DNA from 3 places in the Gelidibacter sp. genome. Region 2 is predicted to be linked to each of the others. Evidence: riboswitches for the same ligand, from Rfam matches in the RefSeq annotation. Region 2 holds a riboswitch; each other region holds the start of a gene.
What was found. A riboswitch is a leader RNA that binds a small molecule or an ion and turns the genes downstream of it on or off. The one in region 2 is predicted to bind S-adenosylmethionine.
Positions count from the first base shown of each region.

Region 1: linked by a shared signal. The riboswitch ahead of ACOH2D_RS00405 (hypothetical protein) and the one ahead of ACOH2D_RS07485 (O-acetylhomoserine aminocarboxypropyltransferase/cysteine synthase family protein) in region 2 are both predicted to bind S-adenosylmethionine.
Region 3: linked by a shared signal. The riboswitch ahead of ACOH2D_RS08750 (Na+/H+ antiporter NhaC family protein) and the one ahead of ACOH2D_RS07485 (O-acetylhomoserine aminocarboxypropyltransferase/cysteine synthase family protein) in region 2 are both predicted to bind S-adenosylmethionine.

Region 1 is NZ_JBMDWE010000001.1:89,990-94,280, reverse strand. Features, by position in the region: gene ACOH2D_RS00415 (6-fold beta flower protein) at 1-376, shown strand, start outside; gene ACOH2D_RS00410 (metallophosphoesterase) at 521-1,423, opposite strand; SAM-I-IV-variant riboswitch at 1,727-1,823, shown strand; gene ACOH2D_RS00405 (hypothetical protein) at 1,988-2,272, shown strand; gene ACOH2D_RS00400 (DUF6557 family protein) at 2,285-2,800, shown strand; gene ACOH2D_RS00395 (hypothetical protein) at 3,040-3,579, shown strand; gene ACOH2D_RS00390 (recombinase family protein) at 3,717-4,291, opposite strand, start outside.
Region 2 is NZ_JBMDWE010000011.1:22,759-27,049, forward strand. Features, by position in the region: gene thrA (bifunctional aspartate kinase/homoserine dehydrogenase I) at 1-735, opposite strand, end outside; gene ACOH2D_RS07480 (OsmC family protein) at 736-1,188, opposite strand; gene ACOH2D_RS07485 (O-acetylhomoserine aminocarboxypropyltransferase/cysteine synthase family protein) at 1,203-2,507, opposite strand; SAM riboswitch class I at 2,627-2,771, opposite strand; gene metK (methionine adenosyltransferase) at 3,179-4,291, shown strand, end outside.
Region 3 is NZ_JBMDWE010000014.1:4,242-8,532, reverse strand. Features, by position in the region: gene ACOH2D_RS08755 (hypothetical protein) at 1-38, shown strand, start outside; gene ACOH2D_RS08750 (Na+/H+ antiporter NhaC family protein) at 1,064-2,356, opposite strand; SAM-I-IV-variant riboswitch at 2,410-2,506, opposite strand; gene ACOH2D_RS08745 (REP-associated tyrosine transposase) at 2,712-3,269, opposite strand; gene ACOH2D_RS08740 (ABC transporter permease) at 3,326-4,291, opposite strand, start outside.

The DNA of each region.
Region 1 (4,291 bases), on a different contig from region 2:
TATTAGACAGGGGAAAGGCGATTATAATGAGGTGTTGTATACGTGGGACGGAAAATATTTAAGGCAGGGGAAAGGTGTGTATAATACGGTTTTGGCCACTTATGACGGTAAATATTTTCGTCAAGGCAAAGGTGATTACAACACAGTTTTATCAACTTGGGACGGTAAATATTTAAGATTAGGAAAAGGAGATTATAACGATGTGCTTTGTACATGGGACGGTGAATTCATTCGACAAGGCAAAGGCGATTATAACACGGTTTTATACACTTTTGATGGTAAATATCTGCGTCAAGGAAAAGGCAGTTACAACACCGTTTTATACACGATTACGGGCGAAATTCCGATTGAAGTTTTAACTTTTATTGTCAATTAACTCAGAATTTGAGACGAGAGTTTTGTGCGTGTGAATTTAGAAAAACTCGTAAAAATTTACGACTTCTGAAAAAATGATGTAAAATATAAGCTCCGTCCGTATCAAAGAACGGAGCTCTTTACTAAATTTTTGAATAGTAATTTTTTAGACAGATGTAAATTTCTTTTCATCTAATATAAGTTCACCATCGTAGCTATAGGCTGCCAATATACCTCCTTTTGCTACGCTATAATCCAGACAACAAATATTATCTTGGTATAGCGAAGGTTTTCCTTCTAACCAATAATGCCCGAAGAAAACAATTTTGTCATCTTTTTTATAAAAATCTATTTCTTTCAAATTGACTACTTCTTCTGGAAGTTTATCATTTGTAGGCATACTAATGGTTTTGTAAGTCATTCCCGATGGTTCTACCCACCATTTTATTCTCATTTCATTTCGTAGGTGACCGTCTTTATCTGGCAATCGCCTGTCATTGGGTATGCTAATTTCCTTACCTTTCAAGGTATTCTCAATCGCGTCATACAATTCTGTTTCTTCCTTTACAGATTGAAATATTAAATCATCTGTTAGTCGGTTGTTGCTTAAATGTTTTTTTAGGTAGTCAATACTTTTATAATCCCAACAAGCGTGCACAGCTCTAAACGTTTCTGTTTCGTAGAATAGTGGTAATGTTTTAAACCATTCTAAATATTCTTCGTACTCTTCCTGTTTGTTTTTAAATTGTTCTAATGTCTCGTAGTGTTGAAGGATATTCTTAATTGAATGCTCTCGTAAGTGTCCTCCTTTAGGATCTTTAAAATGAAAAGTAAGAGCATTATATTCGTGATTACCCAATAACGCAATGGCACTACCATTGTCAGACATTTGTTTTACGATCTCTAAAGTCTCTCTAATTTTTGGACCTCTATCAATATAGTCGCCCACAAATAAAGCTTTTCTTTCAGGGTGTGAATAATAGTTGTCCTTTTTTGAATATCCCAATTTGGTAAGTAATTCTTCAAGTTCATCAGCGTACCCGTGTACGTCTCCAATTAAGTCAATCATTGTTTTTTGTTAGGTATTATTAGTTATACAATCGAGTAATATAACCATATCGCTAAGTGTTATCATTATAAATTATGATTTTAAAATTTCATCGAATTCAATGGCTACAACAAACGATAAGTTGATTTCATATAAAATCATTTAATACAAGTCTATGCACCAATCTTGTAGCGATAAACCTACTGTTAAAATTTTTATCAATTCGAACAACAGAGTAAGCATGTCCAAATTTTGAAATTGCAAACAGAGACTAAAACTCATGCATAATCGTGAGGTATTAGTTGAAAATTCTTACTATATTTGAGATATCATTACGAATCACGTGAAGTGATAGCAACCTGCTCAAACAGGCGAAGGTGCTAAAACAATGAGCCTATTTCTAGGAAAAATATGATTTATTCCTTTTATAGTATTTACCGATTACTGTGTTCTTATAACACAAAAACAACGTGATTAAAGTTCAAAGGTTTTCAAAAGAAACTCTGCGCAGGAAGCTGAGCGGAACTGCTATGGCGCTTGAAAACTAATTAAACTAAATTATAAATTAACATAAAGACAGTAATTATGACAGAAAAATTTAAAGACATCCCTGTAGAGGAAGACACTCAAATTATCGCAAGTGTTAAGGCTAACATCGCCGAATACGATGTGGTTTATCAAAAATGGCATTGGGATGGCATTTATGCAGAAAGCGTTATCTTCTTCAATGATGACGTCGCAGGGTTAACTGAAGAACAAATTAAAAAGGAAGTTGCGCTTTGTACGGATATGGTTAAGGAAAATTCTCAAATGACTTTTAATAAAGGAGATAAATATACCTTCGTGAATTTCAATTTTGTTTATAGCTAAAAATGTTTACTCATGACCTTAAAACAGATCTTACAAACCAATACGTGGTCTACTATTTTACCTGTGTTTTTGAAAACCTATCCTGAGGCAGAAGAAAACATTAAGGGATACCAAACTGTATTTGAAAAATTGGTAATAATGTCCCCCGAAGAAAACGATATGTCGATTGTCATAACCAAAGAAAAAGATGGCGAGGACGAGTATATTGACGTTTCAGGGGTACATAAGAATCCGAAAAACGAGGAGGGAACTTATTCACAAGCCATAGAGTTTACGCCGTGGCGAGAATGGCTGGGTATGGATATCAATAAAGAAACTTCAAACGATTTTTCTGGATTGGAAATCATTGTCCATTGTCTTTACGAAATGACCTTTGTAGGCTTTACCGAAGAAGTCATTCAAGAAAAAATCAATAGAATCGAAAAGAGTAGAAAGGAACGTGAATCAATGACTAAAGCAGAGAGAGATGCCACCGCGATTTCAGCAGAAGAGCTCTTCAAAGAATGGCTTGATGAAAACAACGATTAGCTGGTATTATCATTAGCGATCTCCATCACGAATTATAATTTTCTGGAAAATTATAAAAATGAATGGAATTAATAAAAATATACAATAAACAATAAAAAACTATTCTTAGTTAAACTAGGATATGAATCTTTAAATTGCGGGTATGGACTTGGTAATTTGATCAAGCTATCTACAAACGACTTATATTGAGTTTGATTATAGTAATACACATTTATAAAACTAACTAACTAATAACCAAAATGAAAAACAAAGACAAACAAATTACCTTTAGTGACGTACAATATCCAAAATACAACACCGCAATAATTGTGGTCGGCGGGGTCGGCACGGACAAACAATCGGTTATAGATAAATTGTCGGGAGAATGGGCTATACTAAATGATGAAACCGAAAAAACCATTCGGGAAGAAATTAGAAAAGCCGATCCTGAAAAGAAACCAAACATTGTTATCACTGATTGGGTCGAGGATGTCAGCGATTTCATAAACTGTACATTTGTACTTACTTATAAAATGGGATACGATGTTATAGACATTCATTTGGTCTGGAAGATTGAAGATGTTCAGGTCGCAATGGAGCAAAAACCTATTAGTGAAGATAAAGGCATGTCGGACGCCGTAATTAAGTCGTCATATTACATGATTGATAAATTGTGTAATGATATCATCGAGGGGAAATTGAGTTTAGAAAAAAATTTTGATGGTGATATTTGGTATATTGAAGATGATAGTGAAATCCTAATTAAGAATTCGGGACACCAATCGACTTCTATTAAGTAAGATACTCCAAGCAACATAACTGATTTTACACCAAAAGCATAATCATGTTCAAGTAATGAAATGAGCTTATAAATTTTTAATATAAAGAATCAAAATCAAAAGGGGAAGTTTCTCAAAAACTGTATCCCTTTTTTCTGTCATATAAGCTTCTTAACTTTCTGCACAGTACCTAAGCTAACATCACATAGTTTTGCCGTTTTGCGTAAAGACATCCCCGCATTAAGTTCTTTTATGACGTTGGTGTACTGACTAAGGAATTCTTTCTTGGTTTGAGTTGAACCTCTAACACGACCTTTATACGTTCCTTTGGCTTTTGCTATTGCAATACCTTCCCTTTGTCTTTCGAGCATGGTTTCCCTTTCCATTTCACCAATCTGACCCATAACAGTAGTTATTAGTTTAAAAGCGGGATTTGATTTATCTCCAATCCTACTTTCCAGCCCCAAAGAATCTATCTTGACGGTGACACCAGCTTTATCAAGTATTTGTAATGTCGTCAGGATGTCCAATAAATTTCTACCTAACCGATCCACCGCATGGACACTTATATAATTAATCTCACCGAGTGCAACAGAATAAAAAAGTTCTTTACCCTGTTCCCGTTTACTGAATGGTATCGATCCACTGCAAACATCGATGTATAGTTTTTCGTTCGGGTGATTGTTTATTAATTGCCTTTCGTGGTTTTGATTGGCTGTACTGATTCGGACAT
Region 2 (4,291 bases):
ATTATTTTTGGTAACATCAATGGTTTTCAGCAACTGATTCATCAATTTATAAGCCGATAACTGAAAACGTTCCTGTAATTTATTGCCGTGGTGCAACAACCAACTCTCTACATTAAATATTTCCGAATCGTCCTTTTTACTGCGTTGAAAACGTTCCTTAAAAGATTTTGGCGTTCTGTAGCACAACATGGCGTGCATTCTGGCATCGTGAACTGGATTACTGGAATTGACTAAAAATTGTTCCTGAATTTGACAATTGGCAATCAACCAATCGGTCGATTTCCAATCGGTTGCTACAGGAATAAGGTGTTCTGCTAAAGTTGGTGCTAAAAACGCCATTTCCCAAGCAATTCCACCGCCCAACGAACCACCAATCAAGGCGAAAACTTTCGTGATTTTAAGCTCTTTCAAGCCTTCTAAAAATAATTTGGCAATATCTCTGGCTATGAAATCTTTGTAATTCTCAACAGTAAAACCGTCATAGCCATTCCCTGGAATGTTGAATGACAAAATGGTATACACATTGGTGTCAATCACTTTATCAGCGCCAATAAGATCCAGCCACCAACCACCTTCGCCGGCCACATTGCTATTACCGGTCAACGCATGGTTGACCAACACAATCGGTGCCGTGCCTAAAGGTTTACCAAAAAGTTGGTAAGACAATTTTATAACAATTGTCTTACCACTTTCTAAGGTATAATTCGGAATTTGGATGTAATTTAATTGTGACATCTATTGAACTGCATATTGTTTTTCCACACTCACCTTTACAGGCGTAATGTTGGTTAAATTATCTTTTACTGGACATCTATCTTGAACAATTCGCAGCCATTCGGCTAATTTTTCAATAGAAGCATCGGTCTCAGGAATTAACTTTAAATCTATTTCCTTAAAACCTGCTCTTTCAGCATTTGAAACTCCAAATAATTTATCAGGATTAATGTTTCCTGACACTTCTATATGTAATTTCTTAATTGAGAATCCCAATTCTTTCGCTACCAAATGCCCAACTACGTTGACACAGCCTGCTAAACCAGCCAAAATATATTCAACCAGATTTGCATTTTCATCAGTACCTCCTAAACCTTCAGGTTCATCTACCACCAGTTTAAACTGTCTGGTTTTGGCAATAAATTTGGCCTCAGAAGCACTGTGTCCTTTTACACTAAATGTTAATTCGCTCATGATTTAGGGGTTTATTAGTTAGCTGAATTCTGCAAAACAGATTCACTAACTAGTTTAAACGCCTGTTTTAAATCAGCTTTTAAATCGTCGATATCCTCTAGACCGACCGACAAACGAATTAAATCTTTTGTAACTCCAGTAAGTTCCTGAGCTTCGTCCGGCAACTGTTGGTGCGTGGTGCTTGCTGGATGAATGATGAGTGATTTGGTATCGCCGATATTAGCGAGCAATGAGAACAACTTGGTTTCATCTGCAATTATTTTAGCCGCTTCATAACCTCCAGTAACACCGAAAGTAACCAAGCCACTTTTGCCTTCCGGCAGATATTGATCAGCCAACGCTTTATAAGGACTTGATTCCAAACCTGGATAATTTACCCAAGTGACTTCCTCTTGCTCTTGAAGCCATTTGGCCAATTCCAAAGCATTTTTACTGTGTTGTTTGATACGTAATTCTAAAGTTTCCAAACCTTGAATGATTTGAAACGCATTAAATGGACTTAACGCCGATCCGTAATCACGAAGACCTTCCACACGAACTTTTGCGATAAAAGCCGCATTTTTCAATACTTCTGAATATACTAAACCGTGGTATCCGGCAGATGGCTCTGTAAATTCTGGAAATTTACCATTGGCCCAATCAAAATTACCACCGTCAACAATGGCGCCTCCGATAGCAGTTCCATTACCATTTGCGTATTTTGTTAACGAGTGAATAACGATATCCGCACCATGCGCAATAGGCTTTAGCAAGTAAGATGTTGCTACGGTATTGTCAACAATTAAGGGGATTTTATTCTTTTTTGCAGCATCAGAAATCGCTTTTATATCCAACACATCCAATTTAGGATTTCCTAAAGACTCAATGAAAATAACACGTGTATTTCCCTGTACGGCTTTATCAAAATTATCAGGATCTGACGGATCGACAAATGTGGTGGTAATACCATGTCTTGGCAAAGTCACATTTAACAAATTGTAAGTACCTCCGTACAAACTGCTTGACGCCACAATATGATCGCCCGCTCTTAAAAGCGTGAGCAAAGTCGTAGCAATGGCAGCCATTCCTGAGGCTGTGGCCACTGCTGCAATTCCACCATCAAGTGCTGCTACTCGCTGCTCTAAAATGTCAGTTGTTGGATTGTTGATTCGCGTGTAAATGTTTCCAGGCTCAGCAAGTGCAAATAAGTTTGCAGCATGATCAGAGTTTTTGAAAACAAAAGCTGTGGATTGATAAATTGGCACTGCTCTAGTACCGCCATTGGATTGAACATCGTGTCCTGCGTGCAACGCTTGGGTTGCGAATTTTTGTGTACTCATTTTTCTAGTTTTTTTGAGTTAATAAATGAATTAAAACAAAAGCCAAATACGCCATCACTGACGGACCAAATAGAAAAATGTTAAAAAGAAAAGAGTAATCACAGATGAGTAATTACGTTTAGTTATCTATCCAATTACCTGATAAATGAATCAGTAATTAAGTAGAATTTAGCACCTTCTTAAATGAGATTCCTGTTTGCGCAGGAATTTTAAGGGTTGCCAAGGCTTCATCGGGTCTAATCCCTCCGCCTTTCTTGATAACACTTCAATAAGTTTTTGAACTTTGTGAACGCAAATATTGCAACACAAATGTTACAATTCCAAATAAATTATAAAGTTTTTTAAAAACCAGCTGTTTTACAATTCCAAAAAACCTCACTTTCTTCAAGCAGGCAAAGGATACTTCATTGAAATTTAAGCTCGAAAAAAATCTTGTGAGTTTAATTTCAGACGAAATCAAAATAAAAGGATTTGCCATCCATTTAATTTTTTTACTTTTGCCTATTAATAATTGAGAGGAAAGATTTGACTGATTGCAACCTCTTCTGAATCGGGAAACCCTGAGGATGAGACTCTGTATCAACAACAGAGTTAAAAATGCTAAAGGCAGTGCAAACTACCTTCGACGTTTTCCGTCAAATCTTCCGTAAACCTATAATAAAGAAAAGGTTATGGCATATTTATTTACCTCAGAAAGCGTTTCTGAAGGACATCCAGACAAAGTAGCAGATCAAATCAGTGATGCTTTAATTGACAACTTTTTAGCGTTTGACAAAGACTCTAAAGTGGCTTGTGAGACCTTGGTGACTACTGGACAAGTCGTCCTTGCAGGCGAGGTCAAATCAAAAACCTATTTGGACGTTCAAAAAATAGCAAGAGATACCATCAATAAAATTGGTTACACCAAAAGTGCCTATATGTTCGACGGCAATTCTTGTGGTGTTTTTTCAGCCATCCATGAGCAATCTGAAGATATCAACAGAGGTGTTGACAGAGCTAACAAGGAAGAACAGGGTGCAGGAGATCAAGGGATGATGTTTGGTTACGCCACTAGCGAAACTGAAAATTATATGCCTCTGGCTTTAGATCTTTCACATCGTTTGATGATCGAATTGGCTGCTTTACGCAGAGAAAACAAAGACATCACTTATTTACGACCAGACTCCAAAAGTCAAGTCACTATTGAATACAGTGATGACAACGTACCGCAGCGCATTGATGCCATTGTGATTTCCACACAACATGACGATTTTGTAAAACCAGCATCTAATTCGGCAGAAGATATCATTGCTGCGGATACTGAAATGTTGGAGAAAATCAGAAAAGATATTGTTGCCATTTTGATTCCGCGAGTTGTTGCTGGACTTCCGGAGCAAATTCAGGTGTTGTTCAATGATGACATTACGTACCATATCAACCCAACTGGGAAGTTTGTTATCGGTGGACCACATGGCGACACCGGACTTACTGGACGAAAAATTATAGTAGACACCTATGGTGGTAAAGGAGCCCATGGTGGTGGGGCTTTTTCTGGAAAAGATCCAAGTAAAGTAGATAGAAGTGCTGCCTATGCAACACGTCATATTGCTAAAAACTTAGTCGCAGCAGGCATTTGTTCTGAAGTTTTAGTTCAAGTAAGTTATGCTATTGGCGTGGTGCAACCTACATCCATTTATGTGGACACTTACGGTACGTGTCCATTTAATTTAACGGATGGCGAAATTGCAGATAAGATATTCGAAATTTTTGACATGCGTCCAGCAGCCATTGAAGACCGCTTAAAA
Region 3 (4,291 bases), on a different contig from region 2:
GGACGGCTAGAAAATTGCTTTGGGAGGAAGCGGAATAGGGGAATGTTGAGGATGGGTAAATTTGATTTTCTTTCTTGAAGTGGCTAATAAAGCACTTTGGAAGTAGATAAAACAGATAAATACCTAGGAAAGTTAAATATGCTTTTCTGACCTTTTCTAACTAAGAATAACCATCGTTATACTCGTGCACTATTAGCGATATATCTATATGAAACCAACTAACTCATAAAATCAGCCACAGCGTTCCGCCACATACAAAGCCAAAGCAATAAGGAATTTTATTAGCCACAGGGTGGCATAATATTAATATCGGTTAGTATGAGCGATTTTCAGAAAGGCTCAACGATAATGTGAGGTAAAGAATGCTTCCTGTAAATTAAACTAGTGTTTTTTGCTCTTTAACAGTTAGAATAACTCCGAGTATTAGAAAGGTTAGGAAAACAGTATACAGCACAAAAAACGTCGTGTGAATTGAGGTTAATAATATTCCCAATGCTAAAAACATATGTAGACATGAGCTTATAATAATTCCTACTGTTCCGATGGTAAAAAAAGGATGAAAATTTTTCATGATAATTTACTTATTATGATTAATATTTTGGTTTTTAAATTATTCTTTGAGATGGCAGTATTCTTTTAGTTAGCGCCCGCTGTGGCTCGTATGATTCGAAAGGTGTTGCTGTTAACATGACGCCGAACTTTTTCTTAATCCTGGTCTTCTTGGTGTCAACGCCATGTCAAAATCTTGTAATAAAAAAAAATATGTTTTTCTCTATTTTCGTCCATTATTCTTCGTCCGTCTCCAATAAAAATATAAGATGATAATAACAATTGGCAGAATAATAAAGACAATCACATCAAATGGTGTTGTAAAATCAAGAGGAATATCATCTGCAGAATTCGGTGTGCCTGTTGGGGATTGTAGAAGTAATGGATATATTGAATTTACCATAGTTAAATTTGAATATTAATAAGTCAATTTACGAAATAATTTTCTTAGTCTGTTCTATAAAGCATCTATAAAAACCATAAGTTGGCTGGAGTTTTCGACTCGTGTTAGTTTTTAAACTTGAACCTCTTTTTTAAACGCAATAAACAGGATAGTAGAGACCAAAAGCAATACCAAATACCACGCATTTCCCACCAAATCAAAGTAGCTGAGGTTTCCTTTGGCAAAACTTAAAATCATTAATACTTGCGCGCCATAAGGTAAAAGACCTTGGGTAATACAGGCAAAAATATCTAGAATAGAGGCGGTGCGTTTATTTTCCAATCCGTATTCGTCATTTATGGATTTTGCAATAGAACCGGAAATAATGATAGACACGGTATTATTGGCAATGGCCATATTAATGCTAGAAACCAGAGCTGCAACCCCTAATTGTGCGGACTTCTTGTTCTTTATCAAGGTTTTTATTTTGGTTAAAATAAATTCAATACCTCCATTATAAGCCACTAAAGCTGCCAAGCCGCCAGTTAATAAAGAAAGAAGAAATATTTCGGTCATGCTGGTAAATCCTGTGTAAGCTAATTGTGTAAATTCAATAACTGAAAAGTCGCCATAGAACAAACCTAATAAGCCTGCCGAAATAACACCTAAGACCAAAGTCGCAAATACATTTATCCCGATGACGGATAATGTAATCACTATCAAATACGGCACAATTTTTAGAATAGAATAGGTATAGGTCACTGTTTCTGAAGTATCCGTTTCCAAATGTAAACCCTGATAAATGAGAATGCCAATCGTGGCCAGTGCTGCGGGTGCGGCTATCTTAATGTTCGCTTTAAATTTATCGCTCATATTTACCCCCAAAGATTGTGTGGCTGCAATGGTGGTGTCGGAGATGACCGATAAATTATCACCAAACATAGCGCCGCCCAATAGTGCGCCGCATAGAATACCAAGCGAAAAATCGGCAGCCTCGCCGAAACCTATAACAATGGGTATCAGGGCTACAATAGATCCCACTGAAGTTCCGGTAGATACCGATAAAAAAGCGGCAATTACAAAAACGCCCACATAAATGTATTGGATATTAATGAGATCCAATCCCAAGTGCACAATGGTATCTACGCTGCCAGTGGCATTTGTGACGGTGGCAAACGCACCGGCCAATAGGTAAATCAAGCACATGGTCAGGATTTTACTGTCGCCACAGCCTTCTAAAAGTATATCGATCTTTGAGTTTATGGATTGTTTAAACATCACAAACGCTACAATAATCCCTGCAATGACAGCAATAGGAGCAGGGAGCGCATAGAAATCATTTTGAATGGTACCAACACTTAAAAAGGTGATGATAAATACAAAAAAAGGTACTAAAGCTTTAAAACTTGGTGTAATCTTTGTCATGAGTCTTGTTTTGCAGAACCACAAAAAGAGTATCGCAGCAAATATTTAGGAAGATAGGCAACGTTTTTTCCAAAGTATTTGGCTTATCGATTTCAGCACCTTGCTCGTTTTGCAGGTTGCTATCTCTTTTGAAGATTCTTGATAATTAAGTGTGCAAAACTAAGGGATTTTATAGTATTAAAAGACAAAGTTGAGGTTTTTATTTACGCTAACACGAGCGGGACGCTCGCGCTAGCTATAAATTAACGCTCGCGCTAGCCTTTATAGATAAAAAATAAATTATCTAAAATCTGTTGGCGCGGGCGTCCCGCCCGTGCCCATTATAAACAATACTAAATTTAAAAGAAGTACAAAGTCATCCAATAAACCCAATTTCGTCGATTGGAATAACTGCATCGAGTTCGACATAATTTCGAGCACTACTGTATTTCCATCCCCAGGGTTCAGTTACTAAGCCTGCTTTTACAGGATTCTTGTGGATATAATCAAACTTTTGCTTTATTACTGGGGTACTACATAACTCTATAGGCTGGTTGTTTTGTTGCCAAAACTGATATTCTTTGACATTGCTGTTCTTTTCGCCTGCCTTTTTAAACATCTCTAGCATCCATTCGCGTCGGCTCTCCTTAGGATATTCCTTAATATTTGCAATCATTTTCTTGGAAGTAAAACCTTTAAAATCTCTTAACAATCCACCCGGATCTTCGTTTTTATCCTGAAACAAAAGATGTACATGATTTGGCATGATACAGTATGCAAATAATAACATTCCTTTGTGGTTCCGACAAAAACTTAGGCTGTCCGTGATGACCTTGAAATGAGTTTCACGCGTAAATACAGCAACCCAATTGACTACGGCAAACGACACAAAATAGGCCGCAGAGGGATTATTAAACTTATACTTTCTACTCATGGCTTTAGGTAAAACCTAAAGATATGACAAAATTGGTTTGGATTTTTGGATTTACGCTAGCACGAGCGGCACGCTCGCGCTAGCGTTTTATTAATCTTCAATTGCAGCAATATGACCATTGCTATAAATGCAACGCCAATGATTAACGACAAAATGCCTATTTCATGAGATATCGACGCTAAATCGCCACCATAAAAGGCGACTTTTCGAAATCCGCTTAAGAACTGAGTTACTGGAATGAATTGTGCCACATTGGTAATTAGCGAAGGAATCGCTTCTGTTGGCCAGGTAAATCCACTTAAGATAAAGGCAGGCGTGGAGATGACCATTAATAATTCGGTGGCTTTCAATTGGCTCGGAATGGCGATCGAGAATAGCATCCCAATGCATATGGACGCCAAGGTTAAAAGCACGGTTAATACTAACATCGGGAAATTTAAAATGTCGGCAGTTATCTTGAAATAAGAGAAGAATGACGCAACAATCAACCACATGAATGGTAGCATGATCAAAAATGGGGTGGCCTTCAATAAAATAAGATACAACGACGACCTTTTGTTTTGCACCAGCGTCGCAAAATATCCATCTTCATAATCTCTTGAAAACGCCAAGGCCATGGCTAAAAATATGATCTGTTGCATAATCGCCGCCAAAATACCCGGTAACATAAACGTGACATAGTTGCCCGCTGAGTTGTAGAGTTTGTTGAAGTTAATTTTAAAACTTTCGTAAGACGCTTTGGCTTGATCGGGATGCATACCCTGTTTTTTAAGGCCTTCCATTTCGAAGCCAGCATTCATGGTCATCAACACGACATTGATATTATTACTGGCGGTATTCGCATTTAAAATATTCGCCATATTCAAATCTACACGAATTTCAGGATGTCTTTTTTGTAACACATCTTTTTCAAATCCTACAGGCAAAGTAATGACTGCGGCGTATTGCTCAGTAGGCATTTCGGCGACGATATTACCAGGCGTTGACCGAACGTCTACCACTTTCAAGCCTTCATTATCTTC